DNA from 2 places in the Amycolatopsis sp. WAC 01375 genome. Region 1 is predicted to be linked to the other one. Evidence: riboswitches for the same ligand, from Rfam matches in the RefSeq annotation. Region 1 holds a riboswitch; the other holds the start of a gene.

Region 1 (4,575 bases):
CGCCGAACGGGCCCGCGCCGGACTGCGCGCCACCGGCGAGACCGTCGACGTGCCGCACCGCTCGCTCGCCGGGCTGACGCCGCAGCAGGACGCCATCACCCGGCTGGTCGCGGCGGGGGAGACCAACAAGGAGATCGCGCGGCGGCTGGTCATCAGTCACCGGACGGTGGATCACCACCTGCGGAACATCTTCACCGCTCTGGGCGTCCGGTCCCGCGTGGAACTCGCGCGCCGCGTCGCCGCCGGCGAATGACGGGCCCGGCGGAATACTCACCCCGGTCCTGGAGTCGTAGCCGAGTATGGACTTCGGTATCGCGACTTCAGTGACCGACGAAGGAATCCGGCCGCACGTACTGGCCGCGGCGTTGGAGGAGAAGGGCTTCGCCTCCCTCTACCTCCCCGAACACTCTCACATCCCGGTCAGCCGGGAGAGTCCGTACCCCGGCGGTGAGCTGCCGCGGGGGGCCCTCCGCAATCTCGACCCGTTCGTGGCGCTGGCCGCCGCCGCGACCGTCACCTCGACCCTCCGCCTCGGCACCGCGGTCGCCCTGATGATCCAGCGAGATGTGCTCTATACGGCCAAGGAGATCGCCAGCCTTGACCTGCTTTCCAACGGACGGGTGATCTTCGGCGTGGGAGCGGGCTGGAACATCGAGGAGATGCGTAACCATGGCGTCGAGCCGCGGACACGGGGCGCGCTGCTGACCGAACAACTCCAGGCGCTCAAGGAGATCTGGACCAGGGACGAAGCGGAGTTCCACGGAAAGCACATCGACTTCGACCCGGTCTACTCCTGGCCGAAACCGGTGCGAAAACCGCATCCGCCGATCTACGTCGCAGGCCAGGGGCCTGCGGGCCTCAAACGGCTCGCCGAGCACGCCGACGGTTGGCTGCCGCATTCCGTGACACCGCCGGAGGAATTGCGCCGGGGCCGGTCTTGGCTCGCCGACCAGGGCCGCGAGGACGTCCGGATCAGTGTGTTCGGTGCTCCGGCCGATCCCGGGCTGCTGCGACGCCTCGCCGCCGCTGGGGCCGACGAGGTCTCGCTCACCCTGCCGACGTTGCCCGAAGCCGAAACCCTGGAGCGTCTCGACGAGTTGGCCAAGACCATCGAGCCGCTCCGCTGACCGGACCTGCCCTCAGAGCCGTAACTCGCGTGATTGGAGCCGTAACTCGCGTGATTGGAGGCGGAACACTTGAGTTACGCCTCTGATCACGTGAGTTACGGGCAGGCGAGGACCGGGGCCTGCGGACGGCCGCCGCCGTGCAGGTCGCTCAGCGGAACCCTGGCCAGGCCGAGGATCGCCTGCGCGGTCGCGCGCGGGGCGGTCGACGGGTTCAGGCCCGTGGCGTCGTAGGCGATCGCGCCGCGGTCCGCCTCGGTGCCGGCGCAGCCGGTCTGCAGCGACCGCAAGAATTCCCGCGCCTTGACCGCGGCGGCGGGACGGTGCCCGGCCAGTGCCTGCGCGGCGAGTCCGGTGCTGTTGGCGTTCGGCGCGTTGGTGGCGAAACCGAAACCGCCGTTCGGGTGCTGCTTGGTGACCAGCCAGGAGGTGCCCTCGCCGGCGTTCACCGGGTCACCGGTGGCGCGCAAGGCCTGCACGACCGTCGCGGTCGCGTCGACGTCGCTCGTGCACGTCGCTTCGCCGAAGCTCAGGGGGAAACCGCCGTCGGGGCACTGGGTGCCCGCGAGGAACGTCACGGCCCGCTCCGGGACGTCGCCGGTGCGGTCCAGCGCCAGCAGTGCGAGCGACTGCGAAAGAGCGTTGGAGTAGTCGCCGTATTCGGAGCGGTCGGAGAACCGGCCGGACGGCGTGAGCGACGAAAGCAGGCCCGCCTTCAGATCGACGCCGCCGAACGACGCCGGGTTCTTGCCGCGAACCTGCGCGGCGAGCAGCAGTTTCGCGTGCGCGCCCGCGTACGCCTCGGTGCCGCTGCCGACGTAGCCCGTGGTGATCTCCGGTTTCGCCAGCCAGGCGATCGCGTTGCCCGCGTTCGTGTCCGACACCCCGGCCGCGGCGAACGCGAAGATCGCGTCGATCGTCGAACCCTGATCGGGAAACTTCTGGCCGCCGAAGTCGGCCTCGAACCTTTCCCCGTCGGCCATCTGCCTCGCGAGCCAGCCCGCGGCGGCGTCCGCCTTGTCGTGGGTGGCCGCGGCCGCCGGCGGAGCGGCGACCAGCCCGATGCCGCACACCATGGCGACAGCGAAAAGCAAACGTCTCATGAGAACCCTTCCCCCAACGACCGCGATGAACGACCCGAAGAGTCCCACCCCGGCCGAGCGTCCGGGTACCGCCGGGCGCGAAGAGCCGATGTGATCCTGGCAACCGACCTGGTCAGCGGTGCCTGCCGGAAGTGATCGGGTGTTAACCTCGATCGGCTCGACAACTGCACACCGCCGCCCGTGACGGGGAAGCCGGTCGAAATCCGGCGCTGTCGCGCAACCGTGGGCCCTTCACCAGGGCGAGCCGGGATACCGAACGGGCGGATGAACGAACCACTGTCGCGATAAACAGGGGTGACCGCGGCGTCCGCGCTGTCCTCCGTCATGCCGCTAGGAGGAGTCATGCGCCGCCGGTACCTCGCCGCAGTGGCGTTCGCCGTCAGTGTCGGCGTGGTCGCCGCACTGCTCACCGGGACGGCCGCCGCCGCGAACGATCCCGGCGCGGCGAAGGCGAATTCCCGCTGGCTCGCGACGAAGCTGAAGCCGGACGGCACGCTCGAAAACCCCAACGGGGGCGCACTACCCGACCACGGCCTGATGCTCGACGTGCTCTTCGCGCTGTACGCGTCGGGCGACGGCGCCAAGGCCGAGCCGATCATGAAGTTCCTCGACGACGAAGGCCACGCCACCGACTACTTCACCTGGGACGGACTGGTTCCCGGTGCCGGGTACGACAAGGTCGTCGTCGGGGGCTCGCTCGCCAAGACGCTGGTCGCCGCCGAGGTTTCCGGCAGGGACCCGCGAAACGTCGACGGGTACGACCTGGTCGCCGAGACCCATGCCGCGATCATGCGCAAGGGCCCCGACAAGGGCCGGATCAGCGACTACTCCAAGGATCCGGACCTCGCCGGCGCGGTGAACAACGACGCGAACTCGTTCGGGCAGGCGCTCGGCGTCGTCGGGCTCGCCGCGGCGGGGGAGAACGACCGGATCGCCATCGACAGGTTGCTGGCCCAGCAATGTTCCGAGGGCTACTTCCGCCTCGTGTTCGAATACATTCCGACGAAGGAGACCGGCGACCACGTCACCCCGGACGGCCGCAAGGTATCGACCTGCGACGAAGGCAAGCCGCTCGACCTTTCCCCGACCGACGGCGACGCCACCGGCCTCGCGCTCTCGGCGCTGCTGGCCGCGCGGAAGGCGGGCGCGACCGGACTCGACGCCCCGATCGCCAAGACCGTCTCGTGGCTCAAGGCGAACCAGGCTTCCGGTGGCGGCTGGGGCGGTGGCGTCAGCACCGAGGCACCGAACACCAACAGCACCGGCATGATCGTCCAGGCGCTCGCCGACGCGGGCGGCGCCGAGGCGGCGGTGGACAAGGGGGTGCGGTACCTCAAATCCGCGCAGGCGAACGCCGCCGACTCCGGCACCAAGCTCGCGGGTGAACTCGGCGCGATCGCCTACAACCCGGCTTCCTACGAGGCCGCGCGAGCGTCCGGCATCAGCGGGGTCGACACCTGGATCCGCGCGGGTGCCCAGGCTTCGCTCGGGTTGTCGCAGGTCGGCTTCTACGCGCTCGCGAAGGGCGAAGCTCAGCCGCCGACCAGCGGTGGCCCGGCTCCCACGACGACCACCATCACGAAATCCGTGACGCCTCCGCCCAGACCCAAGAGGGCAGGCACGCCCAGGGCGTCCACCGTCGTCCGGCCACCGGCCACGATCGCCACTCCGGACACGGCGACACCGGCCGCCCGCCTCGGCGCCTACCTGGCGAACCGGCTCACCGACGGTGACCACGTCGAGGTGACCGAGGACGGCAGGACCTACGTCGACTACGACGCCACCGCCGACGTGGTGCTGGCCCTGCGAGCGCTGGACCAGCAGCCGGACTCGGTCGCCCGCGCGTCGCAGTTCCTGGTGAAGCCGGAAGCCGTACAGGCTTATGCCCACGGCGCGCCGTACGAGCAGGGCGACGCGTCGTATGCCGGACCGCTCGCGAAACTCGTGCTCGTCGCCGAATTCGCCAAGGCGGATGTCGCCGGGCGGTTGCGCGCCGATCTGGTGAAACTGCGCGGCGCCGGCGGCGAGTTCACCGACACCGGATCGTTCGCCGACGCCGACGAGACCGTGGAGCGGCACGCGTGGGCGGTGCTCGCCACCGCCGCCGATCCCGGTCCGGCGGTCGAACTGCTCCTTTCGCGCCAGTGCGCCGACGGAACCTTCCCGAAGCATCTCGACACCGTGGAGTGCGGTTCCGGTGACCTCGCCGCGACCGCCGCCGCGGTCACCGCGCTGGCCGCCCGTCCGCACACCGACGCCGCGCCTTCGACCAGGCGCCCGGACGGCTGGAGCGAGCGGCGCGTGTCGGCGTTCGTCTCCGCGGTGGGCGCGCTCGGCGTCCGGCCGAC
Region 2 (4,575 bases), on a different contig from region 1:
TCGAGGTCGCCTACGCCCGCGACACCATGCCGCGCGGCATGCTCGGGCTCTCGGCGGAACTGATCGAGCAGTACATGCACTTCATCACCGACCGTCGCGCGCAGCAGATCGGCCTCGCGCCCATCTTCGGCGAGACGGAGAACCCGTTCCCGTGGATGTCGGAGGCGATGGATCTCAAGAAGGAGAAGAACTTCTTCGAGACCCGCGTCATCGAGTACCAGTCCGGTGGCGCCCTCGACTGGGACTGATCGCCTGAACTGACGAAAAGGCCTGCTCGGCGCACTCGCGCCGGGTGGGCCTTTCGTCGTTCAAGCGCGGGCGAAGTACGGTTCCACCGCTTCCAAGCGCGGCACCGGGACGCCCAGCCGCCGCGCTTCGGCCAGGGTGTCCCGGCAGACCTCACGCGGCTCCTCGGCGTCGAGGTCGGAGTGCGCCGTGACGCTCACTCGCGCCGGTGCGAAATGAGCGGTCAGCCAGGCGAGAACGGGGGCCGTCAGCCAGGTGGGCGCCCGGAACAGCAGCACACCGACCCGGTGACGACGCAGGTCGAGGCCGCGCGCCTCGAGAAGCGGCAGCAGTTCGCGGCCGGTCAGCAGCCCCTCGCGCAGGGCGCCCGTCGACCCGGCCAGCTCGGACAGCGACCCCAGCCGCAGGCCCTGCGAGAGCAGCCCGGCGTCGGACACGAAATGGACCCACAGCCAGCCGCGGAAGTCGGGCCGCTCCTTGATCCGTAGCCCGGCCTCGCTAAACGCCTGGCGCACGGCCCGCTCACGCTCGGTCGGGGGCCGGCCGAGAGTGCCGAAGACAACCGACGGCAGCAGCATCCCGCGAAGCACGCCGTTCGCGTCGAACCCGCCACCGGCCTGGGGGAAGCCCCAGGCGATCCGGTCGAGGGGAAGTGGGCCGATCGCGGCCGTCGGCTCGGTCCAGATGTTGCCGAAGACCAGCACCGTGGCCTGGCCGACGCGCGGGGCCAGGAAGGCCGTCGCCTCCGGGAGGCGGTGGTGCGCCACGCTGAGCACGATCAGGTCGAAGTCGTGGTCCGGCTCCAGCGTCTCGCGGAGGCGCACCGGCCACTTCTCGACGACGCGCTGCCCCCACACCCGGCGCCGCGTATCGAGCAGGTCGAGGTCCACCGTCTCCCCGTACGTCGCCGCGCGGCCCGGCCGGACGTAGAACTCGACTTCGTGTCCCGCCTTCTGCAGGACCCGGCCGTAGACGGTGGCGATCACACCTCGGCCGAACATCAGGATCTTCAAGCGGCACCTCGGGGGGTAAGATCGAAGTGGAGGTTATCTCCACTTTCAAAAATATGGAGATGATCTCCACTTGTCAACGCGAGGGAGCGCATGACCGCCGACAAGCCGCTGCGGGCCGACGCCCGGCGCAAGCGCGAGGCCCTGCTCGCCAAGGCCCGGGAGGTCTTCGACGCCGGAGAGTTCTTCGACCTGCGCTTCGATGACTTCGCCAGCCTGGCCGGCGTCGGCACCGGCACGCTTTACCGCCACTTCCCCACCAGGGAGGCGCTGGCCGAGGCGGTCTACCACGGGGAAGTCGCCGCGCTGTGCGACCGTGCCCGACGGCTACAGGCCACGCTGCCCGCGGCTGAGGCGTTGGCGACCTTCCTCCGCGACATGGTCGGCCACATCGGTGCCCATGCGGGCCTGGCACGGACGCTGGCCACCCTCATGGCCGATCGTTCGGGTGCCCTCGCCGAAGGCGGCCAAGCGCTGGAGCAGGCCGTCACCGCACTGGTCGCCGCCGCCGTGCGGGACGGCGCCGTTCGCGACGACGTGGGCGCCGGCGCCGTGATGATGGCACTGCACGGCATCGGCGCGGCCCATGACCGCCCCGAGTGGCGGGCCGAGGCCGACGATGTCATCACCCTCGTGCTGGACGGGCTGCGCCGCCCACAGCCATAGCGCGCCTGGGTACTCTCCAAGGTGCTACTGGTTCGCCCGGCTTCCCAGGCCGGTCGAGGTAACAGGGAACCCGGTGTGAATCCGGGACTGCCCCGCAGCGGTATGTGGGAGCGAAAGCCGTCACCGTGCGAGACACGGTAAAGCACTGGGACATGGCGCCCCGGGAAGCGACGGCCGGTAGGAGCGAGCGAGTCGCCCACGAGTCCGAAGACCTGCCCGTGGTACGCGCGCCGACGGCGTGCGTGAGTCCGGGCCTCGTGGGATGGGCACGACCGAACGGCGGTCACTCCTGCGCGCTCCGGGCTCTCACGACAAGCTCGCGAGGAGAGAGCTGTGACCGAAATCGGCACGACTGTGCTGGGCTACCCCCGGATCGGACCGGACAGGGAGCTCAAGCGTTCACTCGAACGCTATTGGGCGGGCAAGATCGACGAGGCCGAACTGCTGGGCACCGGCCGCGCACTGCGCACCCGGGCCTGGCGGGAGCTCAAGGACGCGGGGCTGGATTCCGTCCCCTCCAACACGTTCTCCCACTACGACCAGGTGCTCGACACCGCCGAGCTGTTCGGAGCGCTGCCGGAGCGCTTCACGACGCTCGGTCTTTCGCCGCTCGATACCTACTTCGCCGCCGCGCGCGGGGTGCAGGACGCGCCGGCGCTGGAGATGACGAAGTGGTTCGACACGAACTACCACTACATCGTCCCCGAACTCGGCCCGGAGACGTCGTTCTCGCTCTCCGGCACCAAACCGCTCGACGAGTACCGCGAGGCACGCGCGATCGGTGTCGAGACGCGGCCGGTGCTGGTGGGCCCGGTGACGTTCCTGCTGCTCGCGAAGGCGAGCGAGACCGCCCCGGAGGGCTTCCGTCCGCTGGATCTGCTCGACGACCTCCTCGACGGCTACGTCGAGCTGTTAAGGCGCCTGCATGACGAAGGCGTCGAGTGGGTCCAGTTCGACGAGCCCGCCTTCGCCGCGGACCGCGACGAGCGGGAGCTCAACGCGCTCATCCGCGCCTACCACCGGCTGGCGAAGGTGACCGCGCGGCCGAAGATCCTGGTCGCCGGGTACTTCGGCGGTCTCGGCCGCGGCCTCGGCGTGCTCGCACGCTCCCCGATCGACGCGATCGCCGTCGACCTCGTCACCGATGAGTCCTTTGTGGACGCGGTCGCGGCCGAACCCGCCTTGCGGGACAAGGAGGTTCTGGCCGGTGTCGTCGACGGGCGCAACGTCTGGCGCACCGACCCCGCCCGCGCGCTCGGCCGGGCGGCGACGTTGCTCGGCACCGCCAGGTCGGTCAGCGTGTCGACGTCCTGCTCGCTGCTGCACGTGCCCTACGACGTCGAGCGTGAGGACGGGCTCCATCCGCGGCTGAAGGGCTGGCTGGCGTTCGCGAAGCAGAAGGTCGACGAGGTCGTCCTGCTCGGGCGAGCGTTGAAGGAAGACGGCGTCGACCTCTCCGCCGCTCGTACCGCGGCCGCGGATCGCGCGACGGCGGCCGACCTGGCCGACGCCGGGGTGCGTGCCCGGCTGGAGGCGCTGCGGCCGGAAGACACCGTCCGCTCCCCCTACGCCCGGCGCGCGGCGGCGCAGCAGGCCGCGCTGGAGCTGCCGCCCTTGCCGAGCACCACGATCGGCTCGTTCCCGCAGACCACCGACGTCCGCAAGGCGCGGGCCGCGCACAAGGCGGGCTCTCTGGACGACGCGGGCTACGAGGTCGCGATGAAGGCCGAGATCGAGCGTGTCATCCGGCTGCAGGAGGAGATCGGGCTGGACGTGCTGGTGCACGGCGAACCCGAGCGCAACGACATGGTGCAGTACTTCGCCGAGCGGCTGGCCGGGTTCGCGGCCACCGACTTCGGCTGGGTGCAGTCCTACGGTTCACGATGTGTCCGGCCGCCGATCCTGTACGGCGACGTCTCACGTCCGGAGCCGATGACCGTCGAGTGGGCACGCTACGCGCAGAGCCTGACCGGCAAGCCCGTCAAGGGGATGCTGACCGGTCCGGTGACGATCCTGGCGTGGTCGTTCGTCCGGGACGATCAACCGCTGGGCGAGACCGCCCGTCAGGTGGCGCTGGCCATCCGCGACGAGGTGCACGACCTGCGGAAGGCGGGCATCCGCGTCATCCAGGTGGATGAGCCGGCGCTGCGCGAACTGCTCCCGCTGCGCGCGGCGGCGCATGAGGCGTACTTCGCGTGGGCGGTTTCGTCGTTCCGGCTCGCGACGTCCGGGATCGACGACGCGACACAGATCCACACGCATATGTGCTACTCGGAGTTCGGCGACGTGGTGAAGGCGATCGACGCGCTCGACGCCGACGTCACCAGCATCGAGGCCGCGCGGTCCAAGATGGAGGTCGTCACCGACCTCGGCGCGGCGGGCTTCGGCCGCGGCGTCGGGCCGGGCGTATACGACATCCACTCGCCGCGCGTCCCCGGTGTCGACGAGGTCAGCGGGCTGTTGCGGACCGCCGTCGGTGCCGTGCCCGCCGAGCGGATCTGGGTCAATCCGGACTGCGGCCTGAAGACGCGCGGGTACGCCGAGGTCGAGCCCGCCCTGCGGAACCTGGTCGCGGCCGCCCGAGCGGTCCGCGCCGAGCTTTCCTGACGTTCCGTGAAGGCCTCCTTGAGGGACTCTGGGTCCCTCAAGGAGG

The links. Region 1 has a riboswitch for cobalamin ahead of DL991_RS28925 (hypothetical protein). Riboswitches for the same ligand answer to the same signal wherever they lie in the genome.
Region 2: it holds a riboswitch for cobalamin, as region 1 does, so the genes downstream of both, metE (5-methyltetrahydropteroyltriglutamate--homocysteine S-methyltransferase) here and DL991_RS28925 (hypothetical protein) in region 1, are expected to answer to the same signal.

Annotation. Positions count from the first base shown of each region.
Region 1 is NZ_QHHW01000040.1:114,190-118,764, forward strand. Features, by position in the region: gene DL991_RS28910 (LuxR family transcriptional regulator) at 1-253, shown strand, start outside; gene DL991_RS28915 (LLM class F420-dependent oxidoreductase) at 300-1,127, shown strand; gene DL991_RS28920 (prenyltransferase/squalene oxidase repeat-containing protein) at 1,223-2,227, opposite strand; cobalamin riboswitch at 2,360-2,503, shown strand; gene DL991_RS28925 (hypothetical protein) at 2,570-4,575, shown strand, end outside.
Region 2 is NZ_QHHW01000022.1:151,321-155,895, reverse strand. Features, by position in the region: gene DL991_RS11590 (ribonucleotide-diphosphate reductase subunit beta) at 1-248, shown strand, start outside; gene DL991_RS11585 (ketopantoate reductase family protein) at 309-1,259, opposite strand; gene DL991_RS11580 (TetR/AcrR family transcriptional regulator) at 1,350-1,922, shown strand; cobalamin riboswitch at 1,934-2,157, shown strand; gene metE (5-methyltetrahydropteroyltriglutamate--homocysteine S-methyltransferase) at 2,256-4,529, shown strand.